Regions from separate parts of the Solibacillus sp. FSL W7-1472 genome, predicted to be linked through region 2. Evidence: riboswitches for the same ligand, from Rfam matches in the RefSeq annotation. Region 2 holds a riboswitch; the other holds the start of a gene.

Region 1 (15,735 bases), 770 kb from region 2:
AGTTACGTAAAGAATATTTCTATTTATGGTTTGGGTTTGGCGCATCAAAATTGGGCAGCTGGATTTACTTGATCGCTCTCAATTTAACGGTTTGGCATTTGACTGAATCCCCGGCTGCGGTTGCGGGTATCTATATCATTGGTCCGATTGCCCGCATTATGTGCAGTTTTTTTGCAGGCTCGATCGTAGACAGAGCCAATAAAAGAACCATCTTAATTATTTGTGATGTTTTCCGCGCAGGTCTTGTGTGTTTGATGCCGCTGCTTTCGGAAATTTGGCTTATATACAGTTTTATCTTTTTGGCAAATGTCGCCGTCTGTTTTGCCAATCCGAGCAGCACATTTATGATTACAAAACTTGTATTGCCAAATGATCGTCTTCGGTTTAATGCGATCAACAGCATGTTAGGCTCGGGAAGCTTTATGATTGGACCTGCTTTAAGCGGTGCCATTATCGCCATAAGCAGTACTGCTGCGGCAATGTGGGTGAATGGTGTCATGCTGCTGTTCAGTGCGTTCATGATGTTTTTATTGCCGAATGTTGAGCAGAAATCGGCAGGTACCGCTACTGTACTGACACCCGCTGTCATCCGTGAAGATTTTTCAATCGTCTGGACTTTCATTTCGCAACGAAAAGCGGTACTGAAGTTCTTTATTTTATATTCAACAGCTTTAATGATCTGCTATTCGCTTGATTCTCAGGAAATGTCGTTTTTGAAGGATTTTCATCAAGTAACGGATTCAGTTTACGGAATCATTGTAGGTATCACGGGAATCGGTGCCATTGTCGGCGGCTATTTGGCTGCCCGATTCGTCAATAGTCTGTCACTCGTCTCATACATTGGCATCGGGTTTACATGTACGTTACTATCCTATTTCACATTTTATTTCTCGCCTAATTTGACGATTGCGGTCGCTGCTTTCATATTGCTCGGACTGTTTATGGCATTCAGCAATGCGGGCTACGCGACCTTTTACCAGCAGACTATTCCGACCGAATTGATGGGACGGTTCGGCAGTTCGCTTGGCCTGATAGAAAGCGTAATGCAAATTACCTTAACCTTGATCATTGGATATTTGGCGGAAATCTATACAATTCAGCTGACAACTAGCCTCTTTGCCTTTATCGGCGCTGTCATCGCATGTATCGTCTATTTCCACCTGTTACACAATAAATCACTTTTTGTAAAGGAGGAGCTAACATGATTACGTATGAAACAATTTGCTACTGCTGTAAAAAACCATTTTTATTAATAGAAGGAACGGTAAAATACCGGAATTACAAACGGAATATGCAGGGGAAATTTTCCTGTGATTCATGTGACAATAAAATCTTCTCAGAAGCAAGAAGCCAATTTTTGCGGAAAATAAACTAATAGAAAAAACCGGGCTTCCTCGATGGAAACCCGGTTTACTGTTATTTTTTTCGAACCTTATAAAGAACAAACAGCAGTATAAACCATATCGGTGTTAACAGCAGAGATGTTCTCGTTGATTCGGAAATACCCATAATGACTAGTAAAAATAAGAAGAATGCCAATACTAAATAGTTGATGAATGGTGTTAATGGCGCTTTGAAAACTGAAGTTTTATGTAATTCCGGATGACGCTTTTTGTAAATGATATGCGAAATCAGAATAATGCTCCAAACCCAAATAAAACAAATCGCACTAATTGTTGTCACGATACTGAATGCATCGTCCGGCATGAAGTAGCTAAGCAATGCCCCAATCGAAACTACGACCGCAGAAAATATCAGACCATTTTGCGGCACCGCATTTTTGTTTAATTTACCGTATGCTTTTGGTGCTTGTTTATTATTACTTAAACTGTACAGCATACGGCTCGTTGAGAACATCCCGCTATTCCCTGCAGAAGCAGCTGATGTCAGCACAACAAAGTTAATTAAACCTGCTGCAATCGGAATACCCACCAATGCGAAAACCTGAACGAATGGTGAACTTGCAGCGCTTAATGTATCCCAAGGATTGATGGTTAAAATGACGAATAATGCCCCTACATAAAACAGCAGAATACGTACGGGAATTTTATTGATTGCAGATGGGATATTCTTTTTAGGGTTTGCCGTTTCAGCAGCAGCTACCCCTACTAATTCAACCCCAACGAATGCAAAGACAACCATCTGGAACGCCATTAAGAATCCAAATGCCCCATTCGGGAATAACCCTCCGTGCTCCCATAGGTTCGATACGGCAACTTTGCCTGTATCTGTTTCAAAACCAATGATCAACAATATAATTCCAATTGCAATCAATGCAACAATTGTGATGATTTTAATCAACGCAAACCAAAACTCCAGCTCTCCGAACAGTTTGACCGTCAATAAATTCAAAATTAGTAAAACTACTAAACATGCGATAGCCGGTACCCATTGCGGGATGTCGAACCAGTATTGCGTGTACATACCGACAGCGATTATATCCGCCATTGCCGTCATAACCCAGCAGAACCAGTATGTCCAGCCGGTAATATAGCCTGCCCAATCCCCTAAATATTCAGTGGCGAACTCGGTAAACGATGCATAGCCGCCTTTTGATAAAAGCATTTCGCCAAGTGCACGCATGACGAAAAATAGTGCGATACCAACGATTAAATATGCAAAGATAATAGAAGGTCCTGCAAGTGAGATCGCTTTACCTGACCCTAAAAACAACCCCGTTCCGATTGTTCCTCCAATCGCTATTAACTGAACGTGTCGATTTTTCAGATCGCGCTTTAATTCTTGTTGTTCCAAAACGATTCCTCCAAAGGATAAGTATTTTGTCTGTTTACACAGCGCAAAATAATAAGTACTTCACCGCGGTCCATCAAGTAATTTTTTCTGGAAAATTAAAACAGGGACTGATTATGTGCCAGTCCCTGTGTCTAAGAATAATCGATCTCGCCTCTGCGAAATCGCGTCCAGATTCCAAAAAATCTGTGACATCTATCGAGGGCTTTTCTTTTTCAAACAGTGGATGCTACATACACCAATTTTTAAGGAAAAGCGTCTCTCATTACTCTTCTGTCCTTTTGCCTGAGATTATGAACCCTTCGGCGACGCGGTATACGCGCTCTCTCCAGAAACTGCTCCCGCCAGTAGTTTTATCCACGACGATCAACGCTTGATATGTATGCAATTAGTTGCCTATAGGTCATCTGGCATCTTCCAGTTTCCTATAGCTCGCGTTCAATACTATTATTGTACGATAATCATACTATCAATTTTATGCCCGCCTTACAATGGATAATCGTAGTCAGTTATTATGTAAATAGCAATTTAACCTTATTCCCAACATAATGTTTTCATCTTGCAGAAAATTCATGACTAAAAAAATATTACACCGAAAATTCAATATTTTCAGTGTAATATTTCATATAGAGGAATTGGTAGCCCCTCGTAATTCTGTTTTCGTTTACTGCAGTTTTTCCTGTACTGTTGAATCTTCTTCGTATGTTGTTCGATTGATATCGATCAGCTTACCTTTTGTTGTGTTTGACTTTTTCATTTTGACAACATACGTATTGTCTAAAGCAATGTCTGTGCAGGCGATGTCTTTCTCGCGAATATTTTCAGGGTAATTTAAAGTAATAACCAATGTATCCCCGTCTTTTTCGATTTTTTCAATTTCTCTTCCACAGCCATCTGAATACCCTGTGACAAACAGCACTTCTTCTGTTTCAAAATCGATGGGCGGAATCGATTCAAAACCAAAAATATCGGCCCACGTCGTATAAAGCTTTTCATCCTGCACGATTGAAATACTCGTACCAACTTCAGGGGGAATCGAATCTAATTGAAACAGTAATTCATATTCAACTTGATTTTCTTCCTGAACAGGGTTGGTCGAATTGGATGAGGTTGCTTGCTCTTTCGTATTACATGCTGCAAGTAGAAAGATCAGTCCCATGACAAGCATGCAACTAAAACATTTTTTCAATGTCCATCACCTCGTTTCTTACATAATTAGTCGGATGAAAAATAAAAAAGTTTCGATTTTCCCACATTTTATCTGTTACTATTGGTTAATTTAAACTTACAAGATTATGTTAAATAAACTAATAATTCAGCAAGTAAGCTTTTATCATAAAATGGCGTATAATGTAGTTGTTTATCCAACTATTACACCATTCTCTTGGAGGGTTTGTACAAATGAGTACACGTATTGAAAAAGACTTTTTAGGCACATTAGAAATCCCAAAGGACGTTTATTACGGCGTTCAAACAACTCGTGCATTAGAAAATTTCCCGATTACTAAAATGACAATGCACCCTGAATTAATTCGTGCATTTGCCATCGTAAAGAAAAGTTCGGCACTTGCAAATGCCGCTATCGGTAAATTGGATCCGGTAATTGCCAATGCAATTGCACAAGCATCCGATGACATTATTTCAGGACTATTACATGACCAGTTTGTTGTAGATCCAATTCAGGGCGGAGCAGGCACTTCAATGAACATGAATGCCAATGAAGTAATTGCTAACCGTGCACTGGAAATTTTAGGGGAAGAAAAAGGTACTTATTCAATCATTAGTCCTAACAGCCATGTCAATATGGCGCAGTCAACAAATGATGCATTCCCATCGGCTATCCATATCGCAACAGTTTCTACATTAGATAATCTAATTATTGCAATGGAAATGATGCGTGATAGCTTTATCAAAAAATCAGTAGAATTCGATTCAATCGTTAAAATGGGACGTACGCATTTACAAGATGCTGTACCCGTTCGTTTAGGTCAGGAATTTGGTGCCTACGCTGCCGTTGTTTCTCGTGATATTGCTCGCATCAAAAAAGCGCAGCAGACAATGCTGCAAATCAATATTGGCGCAACTGCAATCGGTACAGGCTTAAATGCAGATCCAGAATATATGAAATTAGCTGTGGAAAACATTGCGGTTTACAGTGGCTTCCCGTTCATTAAAGTAGACAATTTAATCGACGGTACACAAAATACCGATACGTATGCAGAAGTATCATCAATGCTAAAAATCGCTATGATGAATATGTCGAAAATCTGTAATGACTTACGCTTAATGGCATCAGGTCCAAAAGCCGGATTTGCAGAAATTCGCTTACCGGAACGCCAGCCAGGTTCTTCTATTATGCCAGGTAAAGTAAACCCGGTTATGCCGGAAGTAATTAACCAAATTGCTTTCCAAGTGATCGGTAACGACGTAACAATCTCACTTGCATCAGAAGCAGGTCAATTTGAGCTTAACGTAATGGAACCGGTTCTAGTATTTAATCTGCTTCAGTCGATTGAAATTATGACGAACGGTTTCACAGTATTTACAAAATACTGCCTGGACCATATCGAAGCGAATGAAGCGCGTCTGCATGATTTTGTTGAGCGTTCAATCGGTGTTATTACTGCACTGGCTCCACATTTAGGGTATGAGCGTTCAAGTCAAATTGCGCGTGAAGCACTGCATAGCGGCAAATCTGTACGCGAACTTTGCTTAATGTACAATTATTTCACACTTGAGCAGCTTGATATTATCTTAAATCCATTCGAATTAACGCAACCCGGTATTGCTGGTGAACGTGCATTTGAAAAACAATAATAATAGCTAAAACGAAAGCTCCGCCGGGATATTTTCCCTGCGGAGCTTTTTCATTAAATATAGAGCACTTCTTTTGCGAGTGAAATCGCACGCTTGCTAACTTCCAATTTATCGCCGTCCGCATTTAGCTTCACGACTCCATTTGGCTCATCAAAAATGGATTTCAGCTGTGCTTTCGGTTTGACACCGACCATCATCGGCCCTTTTTCGGGCTCACCTGTACGCAGTTTTTCCTGCTCTCGTGTGACACCTTGTTCTTCCCCGATTTTCGGGAAAGCTGTTGTTTGTTGCTGTAAATTTCGGGGACGTGTCTGGTTATTTAAACTTGAACTCCCTGTGCCAACAGAACGTATCATGAATGATCCCCCTTCAATTATCTTTTCTTACTCTTTCGTATATCAATATCCGCGTAGATTTCAACTTCCAGTAGTGCCTGATTCGCGAGCTGATCTGCTTCACTGTTTAGTTTGCGGTCAATATGTTGATATACCGGACGAATGCCAAGCTTCTGAAGCTTCGCATCGATTTTATCTGCCCACGTTGACAGAACACTATCCGTTACGCCCCATTCGCCGTTCATTTCATTAATGACGACTTGCGAATCACCGTAAATCTTTATTTTTTGGTGATGCACGCCCATCTCCTCAAGCTGCTCTACAGCAAGATTCAGTGCCGCATATTCCGCTTCATTGTTTGATGTTAAATACTCCGCCAGCTGATTCGTCCGCAAGCGATAGTTTTTTCCGTTCTGTTTATAATAGACGACTATCCCTAAACCGGCCAGCTTTTCTTCTCTATTAAAACCGCCATCAAAATAGACTTCCACTTCGGTAGGTTCTGTTTCGAGAGATTTCAAATATTTTTTTAGCTCTTTTAAAGTCCATGTACTGTCATGTTCATCTGTCATCACAATATTTTTTGTACGGCCCGTGTTTTCCATATCCAGTACGAGCGTATAGGCATGCGCTGCAGGAATTGCCTCACTTCGCCATGTAATTTCCTGCTTAGCCTTTGTGATATATTGCCATTCAATCGTCAATTCCAATCGGCTCTCCCCTTCCATTTGTCGTCTGCTTCAAATCTTCTTTATAAAACCAGTTAATACACAATGTACTAACCATTATGCCAACTATAAACGGTGGTGATACAAAAAATAAAAAATACGCGCTGCCGACCGGTGCTTTCATAAAGTATCCGAATACGATTGGCTGCAGAATACTAAAAATAAAGCTTGTTAAGTAAAGTGCCCGTTTGCTGTAATTTTTACGCATGAAGTACAGCACATAATACCAGGGAATCACGACAAAAAAATAAATCGGCAAAACATAAATAATTATGGACATGGCCGTACCGAATGTGATCGATTCATTTATATAAGGCAATGAAAATGCAATAAAAACCATGACCGCCATGACATAAGGTAAAAAACCGGTTAAAATGATTTGCCAACTCTTCATCACATTCCCCCTATTTCCAATCATTATACCAAACACTATTTGCCTATACAAAATTTGCATTTACGGGTATAGTACAGGGGGTGATAAAATGAAGGTAAAATTTTATGAAAATAATGAAAAACGCGTACTAGGCATTACATTAAAAGATCCAGCATTAGCCGAGGACAACAATATGGCACTCCATGTTTGCAAAAACGAAGCTGATATTATCGAAAACCGCCAACAGCTTGCCTCACTGCTGCAAACCGAATTATCAGAGTTTGTATGCGCCAATCAAACACATAGTGCCAACTTCTTCCGTGTGGAAAAATCGGAAATCGGCAAAGGAGCAACCGACAATACAACTGCTGTTCATGATACCGACGCATTGTATACTTACGAACCGAACGTTGTGATCTCAAGCTTTACCGCAGATTGTGTACCGGTCTTATTTTATAATGAAAAAACAAATGTCATCGGGGCTGTGCACTCTGGATGGCAAGGGACGATTAAAGAAATTACATTAAAGTTGCTTCAACATTTACAACAAGAGGAAAATTGCGATTTACGTGATTTGAAAGTAATGATCGGGCCAGCAATCAGCCAAGAGAAATTTGAAGTGGATGCCGATGTTCAGGAAAAATTCAAAGCACTCGGCTATGCGGACGAATTTATGTACTGGAATGAAGAAACGAGCAAATTCCATATCGACAACCAGTTGACCGTGAAAACACAGTGCATGCTTGCAGGTGTGCCTGAAGAAAACATTTCTATTGACCGAATGTGCACATTTTTGAATGAGGACGGATTCTCCCATCGCCAAGACCGCTCAACCGGCAGGCACTTGAGCTTTATTATGCGAAAAGAATAGATTTCGTTAATAAGTGTGAGAAAAGGAATACCTAACATTCAGTAGGTATTCCTTTTTTCATGAGTCTAAAACCGGCGGCATAATCATGGTGCTACAAGTTCAACCTTGATTCTATCCGGATCTTCAAAAAAAACAGCGTAATAATTTTCCCCTCCTGCATAGGGATGTTTATCAGTATAAAGGATATTAACACCTTTACTTGCTAACTTTCTTGTCATCTCATCTACTTGTTGACGCGAACTTGCATGGAAAGCCAAATGATTTAGACCTACCCGGCATCTATGATAAGGAATATCCATAAACCGTTCTTCTGCTTGCACGAAAACGATATAGGTCTCTCCGATTTTCCAACTCTGTCCACTTTCCCACGATTGATAAGATTCATATCCCATTTCTTCTAACAACCATCCCCAAAAGTTAATGGAAGTTTTTAAATCTGAAACATATAATTCGATATGATGAATAAGCCCTTTTGACAATGGATGCCTTCCTTTCTATCTACCAAATAATCCTAATCGATATTTTAGATTAGATACGTTTTTGTATGTGACTCAATGTATACTATAAAAAACTTTAAAATTCGTTTACTATAGCTATATGAACACCTATATTTGGTAAATCTTCAATTAATATAATCAATTCAGTGTGGAGGTTTTAAATGAAACTTTTAAAAACAATTGGCGCTTACTTTCATTTATTGCATTAATCATAATAGGAATTTCTATATACATAAACATGCAAACTAAAGTTATGCCTGAAGCAATGTACATTGAACCAGATTATAGATGGTATGGAATCCGAACATTATCTATTTACTCAGAATCTGACAAGGATAAGGTGGAAATTATATTAAAAAATGAAGACCGAGACAAAATAACCGAATTAATAAACAATACAACAGTATCCGCTTTTGAAGTACCAGAACCTGAAAATGCTAAAAAAATAGTTACACAGACAGCAGTTGCAGGAAATGGCATCCCATTTGACTTTAGCATACATAAAACTAGGTGGGGCAATTATTATTTACACATTGAAAGCTTAGACCCTCCTGTCGGTATATGGCATAAAATAAAAGAGTCGGATTTACCGGATTATTATATAGAATTGGAAAAAGTGACTCTCTAATTATAGAAATCTAATCAATAATATAGTTCGAGTAAAGGTATTCAATAATCTTTTTCTCTCCCCATATTGCCTTTAACGTATGTTGAAGTGCTTAGAAGGCATAAAAATGACCTCATTTTATCGAAATCATTTGCTTAAAGAAATATCTAAATATTTTTCATATCTTTGCTTTTCAATGTTTAGTTCATAAACTCTAATAAAATTCACTTCAAAATCGGGATATGGTGTCAATTCTTTAACTGCTAATTTCTCCATTTCCATTAGTGCTTTTTTAGAGAGTCCAGCAGAAATGTAATCACCGTACTGTTCTTTCCCCAATGTTATGTGAGGTACAAACGCATCAAGTTCAAAATACTGTTTTATTAGGTCTTCTGACGGTGAAATCTCATGCACTATTTCTTGATGCAATTTATGCAAATGACTTGAATTAACGCTCAAATATAAAATGTTATCTCCAAAAAAATTTGGTTGATCTAATGACACTTGAAAAGGTTTGAAAGTATTACACACTTTTTGTACTTTTCCTATCCATTTCTTATCTGGAGTTAGTCCTCCTTGAGCTTTCAAAGTTATGTGTGGTTCTACATTTGAATGTTTAATCCAATTACTTTGAAAATGGACAATTCTTTCTAAATATTCTTCTGGTGGGACAATACCTATAAAATACTCCACTTTCATCTTCACTCCTATTATTTTTATTTAAACAGCCTCCATTTCAATCAATTTAAGGCTGTTTAATAAGAATGTAAACCATTCATCACGTCCGATCTTTTAAATTTTATCTGATATGTAATGTAGGTGATGGTCATACTATTTATTGCCATGTTTTTCATAGGTGCTTGTTTTTTGATAAGTGGCCTGTTAACAAAGGTAGAAATTGAATAAGCGTCTCCAAAATAGGAGACGCTTATTCAAATGGTCCAAAGTCATAGTGACTAACTAAAGGTTTTCAATTTTTTCGACATCTGCTGCAGTTAATTCGAAATCAAATAGATCCAGATTTGCTGCCTGATTCACACGGTTGTGTGATTTCGGAATAACGACAACACCGCGCTGGATTTGGTATTTCAATAAAACTTGTGCACCCGATTTATCATAGGCTTTACCGATTTCATCCAACAATTCTTGTTGATGCGCTTCAGTTTTCATCGGTCCCCATGCAACAGGTGTAATGCCCTCGTCTTGTAATAAAGCAAGAAGGTCTTCGTTCTTTTCTTTTAAGTTGATTTGTATTTGATTAACGGCTGGCTTCACTTTCGCGAATTCATTCAATTCATCCAGATGATTTTTTCTAAAGTTTGAAACGCCAATTGCTTTCAGTTTTCCTGCTTCGTAATATTCTTCAAAAACTTTCCAAGTGTTTTTAAGCTGTTCCTTGTCCTCGATTGGTGCATGAATCAAAAGCAGGTCCAAATAGTCTGTTTGGAAATTTTTTAGACTGTTATCGATTGCTGCTCGAGTCGACTCCTTTGAAGAAACATATTCTTCTCTCGCCGGAATTTTCGTTGTAATGAACAACTCTTCTCTCGGTACTGAACTTTCTGCTAATATTCCCCCTACAAGCTCTTCGTTTCTATAACTAATCGCAGCATCTATTGATCGATATCCTAACTCAAGTGCTGTTACGAGCTCAGGAATTTCATCTGTTAATGCTCCGTTATAGTCCTTATTTTCTTTACCATACGTATTTGTACCTGTACCAACAATCGGCATTTTTATTCCATTATTAAGTGTGATGTATTCCATATTTTTGGTACTCCCCTTTTATTCTTAAATTATTTTACTGATTAAGTATATCATAACAAAATATAGAATCTTCAGAAATCAATCCGGTAGACCTAAATCGTACTCAAATAAAAAGGAGCACTGTTCCCTGTCGGAAGCGCGCTCAATTGTTGGTGATGTGCCTGCATCAATTCTCCTACTTAAGGTTCTTCAGGTACTTTTCTTAATTGTTTTCTTCGGATGGCATACACTACTATCAGTAAAAGAGGTAAGAATATACCAATTGTATAGGAGAATATTAAACCTATTGTAGTATTCCAACGCTGCTGGTAAATAACATCCGGGAAAATTACAATCGAAATGACTACCGCAATGATTCCAAAAGGTATCGTTAACGGGCGATAATCCTTTAAATTGAATATTTGCGCGAAACCTAAAACAGTAACATAAAAATAAATGGTTGCCTTATAATAAAGTGCGATAATCCAAAGTGTGCCCATTAATGCCTCAATCCGTTGTATAAATTCACCGACGTTAATCCTTTTAGCTAATGCATAGCCCGGATATAGCTCTATTCCAGTATTATAAGCCCCTAATACTGCTACACATAAAAACGTAAAAATAATAATGACAATTCCACCTAATAAGTTCCCAATCAAAAAGAACTTTTTAGCTTTAATGCCTGTGTTAATAAAGGCAGGAAAAATCATTAATAACACAATGGCATTGACCGAAGTTACTTCTATAAAAGATAAGGATGTTTGAACAATTTTTTTAGGTTCGGCTTCAAATACGGGTTGCAAGTTATCAAAATTGACTTGGGGAGAAATGAAAAATACTAAAAAAAGAAAAAATATCAAGCAAATAAGAATTAATACTTCAGCAGAACGTGCAATTGTTTCTAATCCTAAACGGACACCCATCACAATAATAATAGCCAAAAGGATATTTAAAGCGACCATTGGCGTATTTGGCATTAAATGAGTGTTCAAAAAGGTCCCTGAATAATATAGTAGGATTGCGGTATAGACAAAAGACATGAATACAAATAAAAGAGATGCAGCTTTCCCTAGCCAGCGCCCCAGAACCTTTTCCATCATTTGAACAAAAGTAAGGTCCGGAAACCATTGTGCGATTAAGCAAAATAACCATATTACCATTAATCCAATTGCTGTGCCGAGTATTGCAACAATCCAAGCATCTTGTTTTGTTTCGGAAGCTAAAAATGACGGAACAATTAAGATACTTGTACCAACTGAAAACAACACAACTAAAACCATAAATTGGTATGGATTTATTTTAATATTTTGCATCATGCGTTACCCGCCTTCCACTGAGGGATCTTTTAAACAAACAACTCTTTAGCAATACTTCTTCAAGCGCTCCCATTGTTTTCACATAGCGATTAATTCTTAATCTTTTCTAAAAATGAACTATTTACCGTCCCTGTAAGGCGAATTTTCATATCTACTTTAACGTTCACTGTTAAGTCAGAAAATTCCTCGTCCCAATTTTCTTTAATCTTATTCCACTCTTCCGGATTGGAGCGATGAATAGCTTCACCGAATCCAAATATGTCTGATTGATATTCTTCTTGTAGCACATCGATTGTCTCATTTATTATTCTTGTCGCTTCTTTTTCATAAATTTTTTCAAGCTCCTGTATTGATTCCGGATTCTTTAAATCAATTTTACATCTAACTTCGCCTACATTGCCCTCGGCTTTCGTATGGATATTTACTTCTGGTTTTCCATGGACTATATTTCCCTCAATTTTAGAATGGAAGTTAGTCACTTCAATGGTAGATTTCCCTTCATTAGGACAAGATATTGATGTTACGGTTGATTTAACTGAATTGGTAATACCACTATATCCTCTACTATCTTGTTCAGTTAACCAGCCCATCAGCCTATCTTCTTTAAATATGGCTAAATTATCATATTTGATTTGAGCAGGCTTAGAAATGGATTCTATATTCTGTTGAGTGGATCCTATTTGTTTGTTTCCTGCCAACTGAATCCCTGTTAGTACGGCTTCTTTACCTTCACTTATAAGATCCACTATCAATTCATCTAAAGTAACACCATACGTACCTGCCCACGCCTTTTCCGATACTTTTAGACCTGCAAACATTTTACTGGCAGGTATGCTTTCCAAATCTGTTGTGACATTCAGAATTTCTCTGGCGGTTACATCCTTAGCAACAACAACATAGAAGTCTGGTCGAAGTTCCCAATCCCTAGCGAGTAAATCCAAAGATTCACCTATTCCTTCCTTAGCCAATTCTTCACCAACAATCAACATTTGAAGGTGTCCGGGATATATTTTCCTTGGCGAGACTTTTGTCATTCTACGGAGTGCTTCATAAACTGTTTCACCATTCTCTGTAAAAAGTGTAACTGCTGTGCCCCCTGTCCCGTCTTTCATGGAAACGGCAGAAGGTACTACTACTTGTGCGGTTACCTCGTATTCATCCTCACCCTCCACTTTATCAATACCCAATGCCAGCGTAATTGCGAGCTCGTTTAACTCCCTCTTATCCCAGCATCCCGTAAGAATGAAATTAAGGATTATGAGAATAAACATGTACTTTTTCATCGTTTAAATCCCTCTCATTCCTTATTTTTTGGAGGTGCTGGCTTTGCAGAGGATGGATTTTGTTGCCTAACTCTATTTTTTTGACTGATTAGATGGGGTCGAGTCAACAAGCTCCAGAGCGGAAATACAATAAACGTATCCTTTTGATCGGAAACATTAAATGGTGCAACCGGTGACATATAAGGTATCCCAAACGAGCGTAAACTGCATAAATGTAAAATTAGAGCGATTAATCCAATAGTAATTCCATAGAGACCAAATGATGCTGCTAAAGCCATAAATGCAAAGCGGAGTATCCTTGTAGCAATCGCCATATCGTAAGAAGGTGAAACAAAACTGGATATAGCCGTAATTGAAACGATGATTACCATCATGGCTGAAATTATTCCTGCTTCCACAGCCGCTGTACCTATAACAAATGCCCCAACAATGGACATTGCGGAACCAATCGCACGAGGCATCCTAACACCAGCTTCGCGTAATATTTCAAACGTTATTTCCATTATTAGTGCCTCAACAAATGCCGGAAACGGAACACCTTCTCGCTGAGCTGCAAGACTGATAAGGAGTGCAGGTGGTAGCATCGTTTGATGAAACGTCGTGATTGCAATAAATAATGCAGGTGCCAGCAATGTAATTGTAAATGATAAAAAACGCAGGAGCCGAACAAGACTCCCTATAAGCGTCCGAACATAGTAGTCTTCCGGAGATTGAAAAAACTGTATGAATAATGCTGGAACAATCAGCACAAAGGGTGTTCCATCTACAATGATCGCTATGCGCCCCTCGAGTAGTGCTGCGGCTACTACATCCGGTCTTTCTGTATTAAAGACAGTAGGAAAAGGTGTATATGGCGTATCCTGAATTAATTCCTCGATATTTCCGCTTTCCAGAATTCCATCAATTATTATTCGATCCAAACGTAAATTAACTTCTTTTACTATTTCGTCATTTGCAATACCGTTGATATAGGCTATAGCAACATTTGTTTTCGTTCGTGTACCAATCTTTTTTGACTCAATCAAAAGTTCGGATCTTTTATTTTCCTGCGGATCAGCGCAGTATTGACACGTAAATTTTCGGTAAAACCTTCACGCGGACCCCTAACTACTGTCTGGGCCACTGGTTCCGTTACCCCACGCTCGACCCATTGCCTGTTGGAAATAGTTAAGCCTTGATCATAGCCATCGATTAAAATAATCGTATCCCCTGACAATAGATTCGTAAACAGAACATCAAAGTCTCCTATTTCTTTAATATCTCCTACTGTCATGGCGACATCTTTTAATACGCTGATAAGATTTTTCTGAGGGAGAGTCTTTCCCAGTAATTCAATCTCCTTTATATCCAGCATCAGCGTTTCAAGTATAAAGTTTTGTAAAGAAGTTGTATCGGTTAATCCGTCCGTATATATAATACCTGCTTTTATCGTTTCTTCTTTACCAAGTAGAATTTCACGGATGACAATATCCGAACTGGTTCCAAGAGCATCTTTTATAAATTGTAAGTTTTGTTGAAGATTTGTTTTTATCAGATTATTTTCAATGTCAACCACTTCCTGAATCTGAGTAGCGGGAGAGGAACTAACTTCACGAAATTTTTCCTTTTTCTTAAACCACATCGTATCCCTCTCCTCTTCTTCATTCAACCATTTATATTATTTATTAGTAATTTATGGTATATAAATAATTTAAGTCTATGTTAGAGTATGAACGATTTGGTTAATTTTTATACGAATAATACAACCGGCAAGGGGCTTATAAAACGAAGCCAAAGGAAGTTATTTCTGCAAATTTAAACATCTCGAGCCTAATAACTGCTGACCTTCCATTTAAAAACAGTTTAAATGAACCCGAAATGTAATTTACTGTTCATCCCCCGTTCATATTCAATTTATAAACTATGGATGTAAAGAACAGATCGGAGGAAAGTAAAAATGAATATTGCGTGGAAAGAAATCAAGAAAAATAAAGTGAGATTTTTAATTTTAGGTTCCATTATTTTTCTCGTTAGTTTATTAACATTTATAATATCTGGTTTAGCAAATGGATTATCACAAGACAATGCTTCTTTAATTCAAGATCTACCAGATGGTCAATTTTATATGAATAAAGATGGAGACGAAACTTATAATCTGTCAAAAATAGATAGTAGTATACAGGATAAAATAATAAACAACGAAAAAGATGCTGTGGCATTTTCAATTCAAATGGGTTTCTTAACGAACAAAACTGACAAACAACAGAGTGTAGCCTTTGTTACATCCACTGATTCAGAACTATTTGAGAAGGTGGAAGATGGGGAGATTATTTTAGATCGCTCAATGGAGGACAAAGGGATAAAGGTTGGAGATACGTTAACGAATAATCAATTCAGTGGCGAATTTAAAGTAAAGGGTTTTGTCGACCAAA
Region 2 (15,735 bases):
TATTGGTCATTGTAAAAGCTTTTGTTCCTTTTTTTATGTAGTCCATATAATCCCTTCAATCATGAATACTTTTGAATAATCGATAGTTTGGAAGAAGAATTGTATGATACGATTTGTAGTTATTCGGTCGGTTGCCCTGTTAACACTTGGGCAATTTCCTCGATTGTCATATCAGAGCGGAGATCAAATGCACCTTTTTGAATAGAACGTGCAAATTCCGGTTTTGACAAATAAAGTTCAAGTTCACGACCATTTGCTACAATGCCTAAGTCTTCTGCCTGTTGGCCAATTGTATAAATTGAAACATTTTCATAAATATAAATTGTCGCTTCAACAACACCTGAATCAGTCTCTTTTTTTGTAACAGAAGTATTCTCAGCGGTTGCACTATTCGTTTGCTTGTCCACTTTTGATGGATCGGCGGATACCGGATTTTGCTCCTTTAACTGTTTTGAAAGTTCAGCAATTTGTTTTTCATAGTCTTTTACTTGCTTCTCATAAGCGGCGATCTCTTTCTCATTGGAATCAGAAGGGAGCTGGTCAAACAATGCCATGCACGCACCTGCCACAAAAAGACCGATACCAAATGCTCGCAACGATGATTTCATTGTTGACCTCCATTTGCTATAATCGAATGGATTTGAGCATGTGATAATGTGGAGCGTTTACTGATCTCCTCGATCGATAGACCTTGACTATTGAGAGCGAGCACTTGGCTAACTAGAATGCCGTTAATAGGCTTCGTGCTTTTTGACGGATTAACTTTAGGAGCCGTTCCATTGCTTTGAGCCGCTTTTACTTGTGCTGCCACTTGCTGAAAAGATGAAAACGCTGCTTGCTGCGCTGAGTTTTGTTGGACAGAAGAAGGTTTTCTTACTTGAAAATTAGGTTCTACAAGCAGTTCCTCTTCCAATGCTTTTACGCGTCGTTTTAAAGCATTCGTTTCTTGATAAATATTGATCGATAAATCTTCTACATCTTTTTCAACACGTGCTGATTTATCTTTAAATAATAGGGATATAATAATGACAGCAATACCGGCAATCATTAATATTGAAGAAAGTCCCATATGAAATCCTCCATTTCATTTAATCTATTTCTTAGTTTAGACAGGAAACAAGCAATTTTTATAATAGGAAATGCGTTTTCCTACTGCAGATTCCCTTTATTTTAACATAGTAAAACTTATTAAGAAATCATACTAGATTTTTTGAAACAGTGTGTTATAATAGGTAAGTCGTATAAATCATGCTCAAATAAATTTATTCTTAATTTAGAGTGGGAGGGTTAATGATGCGCGTAAACATTACTTTAGCTTGCACAGACTGCGGCGAACGTAACTACATTTCAAAAAAGAACAAGCGTAACAATCCAGAGCGTCTTGAACTTAAAAAATATTGCTCTCGCGAGAAGAAGTACACTCTTCACCGTGAAACAAAGTAATAATCGCTCATTTAGCCAAAACCACTCGTTGGTTTTGGCTTTTTACTTGCTACCCTCTTAAATTTTACTATGATGATTCAACAAATTTGATTTATGATAGTAATGTTTAACTTAAAACAGCTTTATTGAAAGTAGGGATTTGTTTGGAGAAAAGAGACTATCGTATAAAAGTGCAGGAAAAATTGTCCAAAATGAACGATCAGGCATATCGTGAACGTTCATTGGAAATCGCTCAGCAATTAGTACAAGAACCATCTATTCAAAAAGCAAATATTATCGCCATTACATTATCAGACCAGCCGGAAGTGGATACGACGTTTATTATTGAGGAATTATGGAAATTAAATAAATATATTGCAGTTCCGAAATGTAATCCTAAAGATCGTTCGATGCAGTTTTACAAAATTAACAGTTTTGATGAAACCGAACGAGCTTATAAAAATATATTAGAACCGATACCTGAACGAACGGAACTGGTCGAAAAAGAACAAATTGATGTAATGATTGTACCAGGGGTAGTATTCGATCGTCATGGGTACCGTATTGGATTTGGCGGGGGCTATTATGATCGCTATTTAGTCGGGTTTAAAGGGATGCGGATATCGTTGGCGTTTGAGGAGCAGCTGTTGAACGAAATACCGAGAGAATCACATGATCTTCCGGTACATATACTACTTACAGACAAAAATCGCATAATCTGCGAATAAATGGTGGGGGAACGAGAATGAAGTCAATGTTGGATGTGCTTGGCATCTTAAAACAATACGGCATTTACATTTATACAAAGGACCGTATTGGAGATTTGTACTTAATGGAAGACGAAATTAAGGAATTATATAAATCTAAATTTATCGAGACGAAAGATTTTCAAATGGCCTTGTTAATCTTGCGCCAGGAAGAGCAAAGGCTTAAAGCAGGAAAATAACTGGAATTTAACGTATAATAGTAAAGGTCGGATAAAGGGTTACTTGTTTACTTAGGGTTTTGGACTTTTTGATGAACATACCCTGAGTGTTACAGCGGGAATAAACCGCTGTTTTCATATTTAACGAAACCTTTTCGAAGTTAATACGTACTAAATAATAGTGCTATTTTATGAATGTAATCTGTTTAAACGAAATAATGTTGCGGATTTGTTTGAAAAGCTTTAACATAGATTTTGTTTGAATAAGGAATTTACACAAATAAAACAATGTATTTAAAAAAAATCGAATATGTAAAGAGAGGATGTATAGGATATGAAAGATTTTAAATGGCCTAAACATTCGATATTAGCGATTGCCGTAATAGCAACCTGGATTAAAACTGTAATTGTTTATGAAACTAGCTTTGATATGAAGATAGAAAATGCAATGCAATTGTTAATTTTGATTATCAATCCATTAAGCTTCTTATTGTTCTTCTATGGATTGTCATTGTTCTTGAAATCACAAAAAGCACGAAATCGCTATATTGTTGGCAGTAGTATTTTACTGTCCTTCGTAGTATACGGAAATGTTGCCTTTTACCGTTTCTATAATGACTTTGTAACATTGCCTGTTTTGTTTCAAACGAGCAATTTTGGAGAGTTGGGAACATCAGCAGCAGCTATTATTAGCTGGATGGACATATTTTACTTTGTCGATGTTTTACTGATTATTATTGCTGTGAAGTTTTTACCGAAAGCGGATGAGCAGTTACTACCTATTCGTAAAGATGCGCGTAAAGCTTACTTTGTCATGACGGCAGCTATTTTGTTTTTAAACTTAGGCTTAGCTGAAACAGAACGTCCGCAATTATTGACACGAGCATTTGATCGTGAACTGTTAGTGAAAAATATCGGAACGTACAACTATCATCTATACGATGTTTATGTTCAGTCGAAATCGTCAGCCCAGCGTGCATTGGCTGACGGGAGTGAGCTTGTTGAAGTAAGCAACTATGTTCGTGCTAACCAGGCGGAACCTAATGTTGAAATGTTCGGCAAGTATGAAGGCCGAAATGTAATTGCCGTATCACTGGAATCATTGCAGTCTTTTGTTATTAACGAAGAAATGAATGGGGAAGTGGTGACACCTTTCCTGAATTCATTAACAAACGATAAGGATACGTATTACTTCAGCGACTTTTACCACCAAACGGGATTAGGGAAAACTTCGGATTCTGAGTTTATTTTCGAAAACTCATTGTATGGTTTAGGTCGAGGGGCAGTATTCTTTACACATGGTGAAAATACGTATAATTCCTTTGCAGAGCGATTAGGGGAGAATGGGTATTTTACAAATGTTATGCATGCGAACAATAAATCATTCTGGAATCGTGACATGATTTACAAATCATTCAAACTAGATCAGTTTTATGATCTCGAATCTTACAATGTAACAGAGGAAACATCTGTAAACTGGGGATTAAAGGATATTCCTTTCTTTGAACAATCTGCAGCATTGATGAAAGAAATGCCACAGCCGTTTTACAGCCGTTTAATTACATTAACAAACCACTATCCGTTCTATTTGGATCCGGAAGATATAATGATTCCGGAATACGATTCAAATTCAGGAACTTTAAATCGTTATTTCCAAACAGTTCGCTACTTGGATGAATCGGTGAAGGAATTCTTTGATGATTTAAAGGAACAGGGCTTATATGAAAATTCAATTATTGTGATGTACGGAGACCACTATGGGATTTCCGAAAACCATAATAAAGCAATGGCAAAATATTTAAACAAAGAAGAAATTACACCATATGACAGTGCACTTTTACAGGCTGTCCCATTATATATTCACATCCCTGGTTCGAATGATGGACAAGTGATGGATAATGTAGCGGGTCAACTGGATATTCGTCCTACATTACTGCACCTGTTAGGAATTGAGACTTCAAAAGATATGCAATTAGGTGCTGACCTGTTCTCAGAAGAGCATGAGGATTTCGTTATCTTCCGTGATGGTCGCTTTGTAACAGATAAATATGTATATGCAGGTGAAGTATGCTACGACCGGGAGTCGGGAGAAGCAATTGATACGGAAGCGTGTCAGCCATTTATTGATCGTGCAACGCAAGAATTAGAATACTCGGATCAAATTATTAATGGTGACCTGTTGCGTTTCTATGATACAGAAACAGGAAATCTGCTGATTGATACGAATTATAAATAATGAAAGCTGCCCCGAAGAAATTCGGGGGCAGCTTTTTTTCTTCATATAAAAAACGTATTGCTTGGAGCAATACGTTTTTTGGTTGCAATTAGTGGGTTGGTGGATAGCCTTGATTTAAAACCGTCATAATGACGAACCAACCGAAAACACCTGCAGCTAAAGCGTTAAAAGCAGCAGCTAAAAGGTTTTTTTCTTTGATTGATTGGAATATGCCAATTACGCCAAAAATTGCAACTAAACCAAAAATAACCATTAATAAGTTCATAAAAAATTGACACTCCTTTCAACATTCCAAAAAATGTCTCAACAATATTCCTCTTTTATTGTAAAGGTTTCCAAATCGTTTGTCGAGAACTAAAAGTGGCGTTTGTTTGAACGATAACTTTCTCTATCAGAACGATTGAAAAAATGTATAATGGAAACTGAGGTGATAATCCATGTTAAATGTTAGAAAATATAGTCTTGGACCGATACAAACTAATTGCTATATTGTAAGCAATAAAGAAAAAGACTGTTTAATTTTTGATCCAGGTGAAGAAGGGGCACGTATTGTAAATGAATTACGTAAAAATGGCTTGAATCCATTAGCGATTTTATTAACCCATACCCATTTTGATCATATCGGTGGAGTGGATGCGGTACGGGCAATATATAATATTCCGCTGTATGTACATGAAAAAGAAGTGGAATGGCTTGCTGATCCAATGAAAAATGGTTCGGGCAAATATGCGGAATTGCCAAATTATATTGTTAAAAAACCCGATGGAGAACATATTATCCGAAAAGAAGGAGAAATGACTATCGGTGCGTTTACCTTTACGGTAGCCCATACACCAGGACATTCTCCGGGAAGTGTATCCTTTATTTTCAAAGATGATGCTTTTGCGATTGTAGGCGATACATTATTTGAACAAAGCATTGGACGTACTGATTTGATCGGTGGGTCCATGAATGTCTTGCTAAAATCGATTCACGATAAGCTATTATCATTACCGGAAGATACAATTATATATCCCGGGCATGGTGATTATACGACACCAGCTGCTGAAATGGATTCCAACCCGTTTTTAAATGGCTTTTAATTATCCCTATGTAAATGAAAAAACGACCGCTCTCGATTGAAGAGCGTGTCGTTTTTTAATGTCCGCCACCTGGAGTGTGTATGAATGTTGTGTAATAGGTGAAACCGGCGAAGAAAACAGTTAAGTATGCGCCAAAAATGTACATGTACATGCGTTCTGAAAGATTTAAGAAGCCTAATAATAAAAATAAACCTGTATTACCTACGAATAATAGCGAAACCTCGTTCATACCTCCAAGGTAGAACATAACGGCAAAAATAGCAGTCCAGAATGCCATAACTTTATACATATTGCTCATGAAATATCCCTCCTTTTCTAAAAAAATAGAATAGTCTCTCATTCATTATAAATCAAGTTTCTGGATAATGTAAACTGCGAGATATGGAAGAGTTGTGACAAATGAATAATTTTTCCATTAATTGTGAACGGAAATTTTGTATTTACAGAAGTCACAGTCATGTACCATACTTTCTATTTTTGTAATTTCATGACTTTCAAACAGTGTATCAACTTGTCCATACAAAAAGGATTCATGGAGTTGGCATACAATTTCTCCGTAGTTCATTAACTGTTCTTGGAAGGGACAGTTGAAAAGTGAGAATATAATGGATTTGGATTGATTATCTTCAATAACTTCCGGTATATAACCTATTAATGTCGCACTTTTAGTTAACATGGCCAATTTCTCATCAAATGTATAGGGAGATTTTCGTTTATGTGAATTCATTTGTTCAAGCATCGATTGTTTTCCGTCACGGTAACTGATTTCCTGTGCTTTGCTCAGAGCATCTTCACCAAGCTCGCGAATAAGTTCAAGTGACCATTTAACTAATGAAGATGGCTCGCGTCGAGGAATACTTAAATTGATTCCTTCTTGCTTTGCTTTATATACTCTTCCAGGTCGGCCGCCTTTTCCGGTTTTTAAATGTTCTGATGTTATGGCACCGATTTCTGCAAGTTTCGTTAAATGCAGGCGTGCTACATTGGAGTGGATTTTAAATTGATCTGCAATATCTTGAACGGATAAAAATTGCTTTTGCTGTAACATAAATTCATAAATGGAAAACCGGGTTTCATCGGCAAAAGTGCTAGAAATTTTAATCGGATGAATCATATATAAACCCCCAATACGGTAAAAATTTAAAATTTAAAAATGCTAGCTTAACTAATATTCTACATGAATTATTAGTGAATTTGTTGATATAGAAAGAAAATTCCTATTAAAAAGAAATTTTATCTGTTTTTATATAAAATACTAGACAATCCATTTATAATGGAGTCATCTTAAATAAAGGGGTGATTTCGATTAAACCATTATCAATCATTGAACAAAAATGTTTGGAGCTTTTATCTAATGCAGCGCAGCTTAATGTGACCGACATCCATTTACTCCCCAGAGAAGGGTGCTATGATTTATTAATGAGAAAATACGGCCGTTTTGAAAAGGAAGATGAACTTCCTACAGAGCTCGCTACCCGTATGATTTCCTATTTTAAATTTCTTTCTTCGCTTGATATTAGTGAAAAGAGAAAGCCTCAGAGTGGTTCCTTCCAAAAATTTATTGACCAGTCCATGTATGCGTTCCGTATTTCCACATTACCTTCCAGCTTCTTTAAAGAAAGTTTAGCCGTTCGAATATTACGTCAAAATTATACCGTCCCCTTACAGACTTTATGTCATTTCCAGGAAAGTGTTGAACAGCTGTATCAATTGGCCAGTCTTGAAAGCGGGTTAATCTTGATTAGCGGTGCGACCGGAACCGGCAAAACGACAACGTTATATTCACTGCTCCAATATTGTTCACAGCATTTATCCCGTCACGTCATATCATTGGAGGATCCAGTGGAAAGCAGACAAGAGCAGCTATTACAAATACAAGTGAATGAGCGAGCCGGAATGACGTATTCAGCAGGTTTAAAAGCAATTTTAAGGCATTCTCCCGAAGTTATTATGTTAGGGGAGATTCGGGACAGAGAAACGGCAAAGGTTGCCATAGAAGCAGCGTTCTCCGGACACCTCGTCATATCAACGATACATGCAAAGGATACGGTGAACTGTATTTACCGGCTTCATGATTTATCGGTTTCACTTGAGGAGATGCGGCAGATGCTTAGAGCGGTTGTTTCACAGCGGCTAATCGAAACGAAGGTTAACGGCTATAAAGCGATTTTCGAATTTTTAACTGACGATCAATTACAGCTTGCCTTTGAATCAATTATCCAAGATAGATCTTTTACATTACCGTTTGATCAAACATTGGCAGGTCAAAGGGCAAAGCTTCTAGGAGAATACTATGAATATACCGCTCCTTAAAAATACCGCAACTGCTGCTTTATATAAAAAACCTGTCATTAAGTCCTCAGAGCTCCCTACATTACTCCAACGAATTTCCACACTGTTAAATGAAGGCTATACATTTGCCCATAGTATCGAAATGCTATTGCCCTATCATGTAAAACAATATGAGCCCCTCCAACAGGAAATATCGAATATATTGCGTGGGGGTGGTAGTGTAACACAAGTTTTTCAGCTACTTTCTCTTGATACACAATATTTAGTATCTATTGAGTTGGCGGAAGCGACGGGCAAACTAAGCGAAGCAATTGGTCTTGTTGCAAAACAGCTCGTTTTTCAACAGCAGGCGAAAATGAAACTAATAAAAGTGATGTCATATCCGCTCATTTTATTTACATTTTTAATTATATTGTTTTTAGCCTTTCGAACATACTTTCTGCCGAATATGTCTTCTGTTATTACATCCCGCGTCCATAGCGAATCGTCCGCAAGCATTCAGTGGTCGACGTTTTTCCTCCATATGCCAGACTACATTATTGCAGTTGGAATTGTTCTGGTCATTGTTCTTTCCATTTTTGTTTATTATATCCGTAAGAAGCGAATCGATTTACAGCTTCATCTACTGTTTAAGCTCCCTTTAATCGGCCTTTTTTGGCGACTTTTTCTGACGAGACAGTTTGCTCGCCATTTAGGCAATTTATTATTAGCTGGCTTCTCGCTCCAAAAGGCATTCGATCATTTAAAATCCCAACAGCACCAAAAGCAGATTGCCTATATTGCTGGTTCACTTCAAGAACGCATTCTTATTGGCGATTCATTGGAGCGGACGGTGGAAGTCGTCGGCTACTTTTATCCGAAGTTTGAGCACTTTATTGCACATGGTGAGGCGAGCGGCTTATTAGGACGGGAGCTTATTTTATATTGTGAGCTTTTGGATGAAAAGCTACAGAAGATAATTGAACGAATACTGGCAATTATTCAGCCGCTGCTTTTTGTGATCATTGCCATTTGTGTTATTGCTGCCTATTTGAGTATTTTAATTCCGATGTATGATGTCATTGATTTTATATAAGAAAGGGTGGAACAGATGAAGAATGAAAAAGGATTTACGCTAGTAGAAATGCTTGTTGTTTTATTAATCATCTCCATTTTAATATTAGTCACAATTCCAAACGTTTCAAAGCACTTTGCATCAATTGATGAAAAAGGGTGTGATGCTTATATTTTGATGCTTCAAGGACAGGTAGAGGCATATAAACTAAATCATAATGAATATCCGTCTTCGGTCACAGATCTAATTGAAGAGGATTATATTGTGGAAGAAGATTTAAGATGTCCGGATAATACTGAAATTAAAATTGTGGACGGAAAAGTCGTTGGACCGGCGAACAGCGAAACGTAACGATGATGCAGAAAATTAAATCACAGATAACAGATGAAAAAGGTTTTACACTACTGGAAATGCTTATCGTTCTCTTTATTTTTTTAGTCGTCAATTCAGCGATTCTGTATTTTTCACAAAAGCCGTTAATGGATTATACAGAAAAACAAGTGATGAGCCAAAACGAGATGTTAATACGCATGACACAATTACTATCCATTGAGACCGGAACCTACCATAGCTTTGAAATTATTAATTGTCACCGGATTCAAGTAAGAGAGCGCAATACTTCTACTATTGTTTTCGATCAAAGAATAGCGCGGCCACTAGATATGTATTTAACTACTCCGAATAACCGGCTGATATTTAATACAAGAGGAAATGTCCAGGCGTTTGGACGACTGACATATCATTTTGAGAATAAAAGCTATCAATATTCTATTAATATCGGGAAAGCCAGAATTTTGGAAAAGGAGGTTTTTAATGAACCAGGAAGGACTAACTCTTGTAGAAACACTATTAGCAGTCGTCATTTTATTTTTCCTCTCGTCGACAATGATACCGCTCACGTTTAATATGAAACAGCAAATTGCCATACAAAAAATACAAGCCCATGCAGCGGAAGTGGCTTATATAGGAGCGATGAAGTATAAAAGGTATGGTCAATCAGCCGGTACACAACAAATTGATGGCATGCAGTTTCAATGGAATTACGACGGACACCGAGTATGCGTCCGTTATGACAACAATGAAAAAGATGAGGAACTTTGTGTATGAATTTCAAGCAAACATTAAGTGAGCGGGGGTTTACACTACTGGAAAGCTTGTTTCAGTTAACCGTGTTTGTGCTTTTTACCGCAATTAGCCTGCTGATCCTCATATGGGTTCGGGATCTTCAACAGCTTGAGAAGATGAAAGATGAGGTGAACTGGGAATTGTTCGTTTATGATCTTCACCAATACAATATGAATTCCGCATCTGGTAGGGTACTCAATTCTAATATGCTGCAACTGGAGATGATAAATGATCCCGAGGAGCGGTTGTTTGTCTTTGATAAATCAGAAGAGCATTTGCGTAAAAGGTCGAATAAAGGGGGAAATGAGATTATGCTGCCTTTTGTTAAGGAATGGGAACTGACGATTGTTGAAAATGAAGTGAATATGAGGGTAGTGATGAAAAATGGAACAAAGCGAGAAAGAGATCTCGTATTGCCAATGCCTCCAGAATGAGAAGGGTGCATTATTTTTACTGGCTGTATTTTTATTGTTCATCGTTTCTGGTGCTGCTGTTTTCTATACAAATGCATATTTTGCGCAAATAAAAGTATATAATTCATTGGAATCTATTTACGTTCGTGCTACGATAAATATACTAAATTTACCTTAAAGTTCGACTTCTTTTTGCAAAGTCGAAAAAATGTCACATCATGCGGTTTTGTTTGATACAAAAATATTTGTGTTAAAACGCAAAATGGAAACGAAAGAATAGGTAGAGGTGTAATTGATTAAGTAGTCCGTAATTAGAAGAAGGTGAACAGCATGCGTAAAATTTATTTAGTAGGATTTATGGGTTGCGGAAAAAGTGCGATTGGTAGACGTTTAAGTTTTTTCTTGAAAATGCCGTATTACGATATGGATCACGAAATTGTACGTCAGCAGGGTATGACAATTCCTGAAATTTTTGAGAAATACGGCGAAGCACACTTCCGAAAAATCGAGACGGAATTTTTAAAGAATTTTCGTGATGAAGCATGCATTATCGCTACAGGCGGTGGGGTAGCCGTCAATGAAGAAAACAGGAGAATTATGCGCCAGACAGGGCTCGTATTTTTTCTTGATGCAAAATTTGAAGATATTTATATGCGGATTCGGAATGATAAAAACCGTCCCATTGTTCAATCGTCATCGGAACAGGAATTGGAAAATCTGTATCACCAACGCAGAAGGAGTTATCGACTAGCTGGCCATATACAAGTACTCACAGCCGGAAGAACATTAAGACAAATTGTCGAGTACATCGGGTTTCAAGTGAAACGTCTTAAAGGCGAACGATTTTATGATAATTAAACTTAATGTTCGTATTTTGAATAAAAATAAAAAAAGATTGCGTTTGCATTATATTCAATGTTAGGATATTGCTAAGAAGAGCAATAACATGAAGTAAATAATCTAACGCGGATGATGATACGGGGAGAGAACGTGATGTCACGTCGCCGAAGGAGCAAATAGCTAAGCTATGAATCTCTCAGGCAAAAAGACTCGTATTGGACGCAACTCTGGAGAGTGCTGTAATAGCTATTGTTACAAACAGCCACCAAAGGGGAAAGCCTAAATTGTGATAGAGGATCAAATTCAGGTGTAACTTTCAGGTGCCAGGACAGAGAATCTCGCTAAAGGGGATTCGTCTGTCTTTTTTTTGTGGATAAATCGGCTTTTAATATTCTGATGATTCTAATAAAAAGATAGATTTACACTTTTGATAGGTGTAATGTTGCTTTCCCCTTTGCATTGCAAAACGAACTTACATAATTAAAGGAGGAAATGAACATGACAAATGAATTAAAGCGCACACCACTTTTTGACGAATATGCAAAGTATGGTGGAAAAACAGTTGATTTTGGCGGCTGGGAGTTACCAGTACAATTTTCTTCAATCAAAGAGGAGCATGATGCGGTACGTAACCGCGCAGGACTTTTTGATGTATCCCATATGGGGGAAATTATTGTAGAAGGCCCGGATGCACTTGTTTATTTACAAAAGATGCTTTCCAATGATATTTCGAAAATTGCAATTGGCGGCGCGCAATATAGTGCACTTTGCTATGAAGATGGCGGTGTTGTTGACGATTTACTGACATACCGTTTGGAAGATAATCGCTATTTACTATGTGTCAATGCAGCGAATATTGAAAAGGACTTCGAATGGTTACAGCAGCATGTCGAAGGGGATGTCAAAGTGGCAAATTTGTCAGATGACTACGCTCAAATCGCTTTGCAAGGACCTTTATCTCAGGAAGTTCTGCAAACATTAACAGCAACAGACTTAACGGCAATCAAATATTTTAAATTCCAGGACAATGTAGAAGTAGGCGGACATTCGGTTCTTGTCTCGCGCTCAGGTTATACGGGAGAAGACGGATTTGAAATTTACGGAGCTCCAGCAGCGATTGTTGACTTGTGGAACAAAATTTTGGAAGCAGGAAAAGACCAAGGTGTAGTAGCAGCCGGTTTAGGCGCTCGTGATACACTTCGCTTTGAAGCTTGCCTGCCATTATATGGCCAAGAGATTTCAAAAGAAATTTCACCACTTGAAGCAGGGATTGGCTTTGCCGTGAAATTGGCGAAAGATCCGCAGTTTATCGGTCAGCAAGCATTAATTGACCAAAAAGAACATGGCCTAACACGTAAATCAGTAGGTATCGAAATGATTGATAAAGGTATTCCCCGTCATGGCTATAAAGTATTTAAAGATGGTGAAGAGATTGGTTTTGTAACTACAGGAACTCAGTCACCAATGACAAAGCGCAATATCGGTTTAGCTTTAATTGACGCAAAATTCACGGAAGTTGGTACTGAATTAGAAATCGAAGTACGAAAAAATAGAGCAAAAGCAGTTGTAGTAGAAACACCATTTTACAAGCGTGCAAAATAAAGTGAAACTTCAATCTACCCGTTAATTGCGGGATAAAACTTTTGAAAAGAGGGTTAACAATGAAACATCGTTATTTACCAATGACGGAACAAGATAAACAAGAAATGTTAGACCGTATCGGGGTTGCGACAATTGATGAACTTTTCGAGGATATTCCTGAAAAAGTTCGCTTCCAAGGAAGCTACAATATTAAACCTGCAAAGTCTGAAGCCGCTTTAATGAAAGAACTGGCACAACTTGCTTCAAAAAATAAAGATACAGCAAGTAATGTCTCATTTTTAGGTGCAGGAGTCTACAATCACTATAAACCGGTAATTGTCGATCACGTTATTTCGCGTTCAGAGTTTTATACAGCCTACACACCTTATCAGCCGGAAATTTCTCAAGGTGAACTTCAAGCTATTTTTGAATTCCAAACGATGATTGCGGAACTGACAGGTATGGATATTGCAAACTCTTCTATGTACGATGGCGGTACGGCATTGGCAGAAGCAGGTATGCTTGCTGCAGGCCATACACGTCGCGGTAAATTACTCGTTTCAGGAACTGTCCATCCAGAATATCACGATGTTGTGAAAATGTATGCAACAGGACAATCAATTGAAGTTGTTACTATTCCTGCAAAAGACGGTGTGACAGACATCGAAGCATTAAAAGGCTTAATCGATGATCAAACAGCCGGTGTTATTGTTCAATATCCAAACTTCTTTGGTCAAATTGAAAACTTACAGCCGCTTGCAGATATTACACACGATGCAAAAGGATTGTTTATCGTATCTGCTAACCCGTTAGCTCTTGGCGTATTAACACCTCCAGGAAAATTAGGTGCCGATATTACAGTTGGGGATGCACAAGTATTCGGAATTGCTGAAGCGTTCGGTGGTCCACACTGTGGCTATTTCGCGGTAACGAATAAATTAATGCGTAAAGTACCTGGCCGTCTTGTTGGGGAAACAGTAGACCAAGAGGGTCGCCGTGGTTATGTATTAACATTACAAGCGCGTGAGCAGCACATCCGTCGCGACAAAGCGACATCTAATATTTGTTCTAACCAGGCATTACTTGCACTTGCTTCTTCAGTAGCAATGACAGCTCTTGGCAAACAAGGTATGCAGGAAATGGCAAAACAAAATATCGTGAAGACACGCTTTGCTAAAAATGCCTTTGAAGCAGCTGGTTTTGAAGTTGTTTATCAAGGCGCACACTTCAACGAAATCGTCGTTAAGACAAATTATAATGTGACAGAGCTAAACAAAGCATTAATCGAAAAAGGCATTATCGGCGGTTTTGACTTAGGTCGTGTTTATCCTGAATTAGAAAATCATGCACTCATTGCTGTTACGGAAATCCGTACAAAAGAAGAAATCGAGCAATTAGTTGCAGAAATGGGGGCTTACAATGCATAACGAAAACCAATCACTCATTTTCGAAATTACAAAACCAGGTCGTGTCGGCTACAATTTAGAGCCATTGGATGTTCCTGATTTTGATCTTGAAGAACTGCTTCCAAAAGAGTTAGTACGTCAAGAAGCGGCTGAACTGCCGGAAGTTGCAGAATTAGATATTATGCGTCACTATACAGCACTTTCACGCCGTAACCATGGTGTAGACTCAGGGTTCTACCCGCTTGGTTCATGTACGATGAAATACAATCCGAAAATCAATGAAACGGTTGCACGTTACGCTGGTTTTGCCAATGTTCACCCATTACAGGATGAGTCAACAGTACAAGGTGCAATGGAATTATTATATGATCTTCAAACATCCCTTCAGGAAATTACAGGTATGGATGAAGTAACATTACAGCCAGCAGCAGGCGCACATGGGGAATGGACAGCATTAATGATGATCCGTGCATTCCATGAGGCAAATGGTGAAGGTCACCGTAACAAAGTAATCGTACCGGATTCGGCGCACGGTACAAACCCGGCTTCTGCTACAGTTGCAGGCTTTGAAACAATCACAATTAAATCAGGTGATGACGGCTTAGTGGATCTTGAAGATTTACGCCGTGTTGTCGGTCCGGATACAGCAGCATTAATGCTGACAAACCCGAACACTTTAGGTTTATTTGAAGAAAACATTTTAGAAATGGCTGAAATCGTGCATGGTGTCGGCGGTAAGGTTTACTATGACGGCGCAAACTTAAACGCTGTTATGAGTAAAGCACGTCCTGGCGATATGGGCTTTGACTGTGTTCACCTAAACTTACACAAAACATTTACAGGTCCACATGGTGGCGGTGGTCCGGGTTCAGGTCCTGTAGGAGTAAAAGCGGATTTAATTCCATTCCTGCCTAAGCCGGTATTAGTGAAAAAAGAAGATGGCACGTTCCACTTCGACTATAACCGTCCACAATCAATCGGTCGTGTGAAACCATACTACGGAAACTTCGGCATTAATGTCCGTGCATATACGTATATCCGTTCAATGGGTCCGGATGGCTTAAAGGCTGTAACAGAATATGCTGTATTAAATGCAAACTATATGATGCGCCGCTTGGAAGAGCACTTTGATTTACCGTATGACCGTCACTGTAAGCACGAATTCGTGTTATCAGGTCGTCGTCAGAAAAAATTAGGTGTTCGTACATTGGATATCGCAAAACGCCTTCTTGACTTTGGCTACCATCCACCAACAGTTTACTTCCCGTTAAACGTGGAAGAGGGGATTATGATCGAGCCAACAGAAACAGAATCGAAAGAAACATTGGATGCATTCTGTGATGCAATGATTCAAATTGC

What was found. Region 2 has a riboswitch for glycine ahead of gcvT (glycine cleavage system aminomethyltransferase GcvT). Riboswitches for the same ligand answer to the same signal wherever they lie in the genome.
Region 1: linked by a shared signal. The riboswitch ahead of MKY07_RS08075 (amino acid permease) and the one ahead of gcvT (glycine cleavage system aminomethyltransferase GcvT) in region 2 are both predicted to bind glycine.

The regions. Positions count from the first base shown of each region.
Region 1 is NZ_CP150208.1:1,642,681-1,658,415, reverse strand. It holds gene MKY07_RS08085 (MFS transporter) at 1-1,205, shown strand, start outside; gene MKY07_RS08080 (hypothetical protein) at 1,202-1,375, shown strand; gene MKY07_RS08075 (amino acid permease) at 1,417-2,754, opposite strand; glycine riboswitch at 3,015-3,093, opposite strand; gene MKY07_RS08070 (dehydrogenase) at 3,416-3,940, opposite strand; gene aspA (aspartate ammonia-lyase) at 4,153-5,568, shown strand; gene MKY07_RS08060 (hypothetical protein) at 5,622-5,924, opposite strand; gene MKY07_RS08055 (reverse transcriptase-like protein) at 5,942-6,613, opposite strand; gene MKY07_RS08050 (ATPase) at 6,597-7,025, opposite strand; gene pgeF (peptidoglycan editing factor PgeF) at 7,114-7,875, shown strand; gene MKY07_RS08040 (VOC family protein) at 7,959-8,354, opposite strand; gene MKY07_RS08035 (biotin carboxylase) at 8,521-9,000, shown strand; gene MKY07_RS08030 (2'-5' RNA ligase family protein) at 9,127-9,678, opposite strand; gene MKY07_RS08025 (aldo/keto reductase) at 9,940-10,746, opposite strand; gene MKY07_RS08020 (endospore germination permease) at 10,926-12,038, opposite strand; gene MKY07_RS08015 (Ger(x)C family spore germination protein) at 12,131-13,324, opposite strand; partial or broken gene MKY07_RS08010 (spore germination protein) at 13,339-14,945, opposite strand; gene MKY07_RS08005 (ABC transporter permease) at 15,261-15,735, shown strand, end outside.
Region 2 is NZ_CP150208.1:2,416,991-2,432,725, reverse strand. It holds gene MKY07_RS12115 (MFS transporter) at 1-46, opposite strand, end outside; gene MKY07_RS12110 (hypothetical protein) at 120-608, opposite strand; gene MKY07_RS12105 (hypothetical protein) at 605-1,069, opposite strand; gene rpmG (50S ribosomal protein L33) at 1,294-1,443, shown strand; gene MKY07_RS12095 (5-formyltetrahydrofolate cyclo-ligase) at 1,587-2,150, shown strand; gene MKY07_RS12090 (YqgQ family protein) at 2,168-2,368, shown strand; gene MKY07_RS12085 (LTA synthase family protein) at 2,682-4,583, shown strand; gene MKY07_RS12080 (DUF2759 domain-containing protein) at 4,672-4,848, opposite strand; gene MKY07_RS12075 (MBL fold metallo-hydrolase) at 5,021-5,665, shown strand; gene MKY07_RS12070 (DUF2626 family protein) at 5,721-5,963, opposite strand; gene MKY07_RS12065 (helix-turn-helix domain-containing protein) at 6,081-6,779, opposite strand; gene comGA (competence type IV pilus ATPase ComGA) at 6,962-7,978, shown strand; gene comGB (competence type IV pilus assembly protein ComGB) at 7,959-9,032, shown strand; gene comGC (competence type IV pilus major pilin ComGC) at 9,048-9,362, shown strand; gene MKY07_RS12045 (type II secretion system protein) at 9,825-10,118, shown strand; gene comGF (competence type IV pilus minor pilin ComGF) at 10,115-10,570, shown strand; gene MKY07_RS12035 (shikimate kinase) at 10,880-11,407, shown strand; glycine riboswitch at 11,519-11,611, shown strand; gene gcvT (glycine cleavage system aminomethyltransferase GcvT) at 11,888-12,991, shown strand; gene gcvPA (aminomethyl-transferring glycine dehydrogenase subunit GcvPA) at 13,051-14,397, shown strand; gene gcvPB (aminomethyl-transferring glycine dehydrogenase subunit GcvPB) at 14,390-15,735, shown strand, end outside.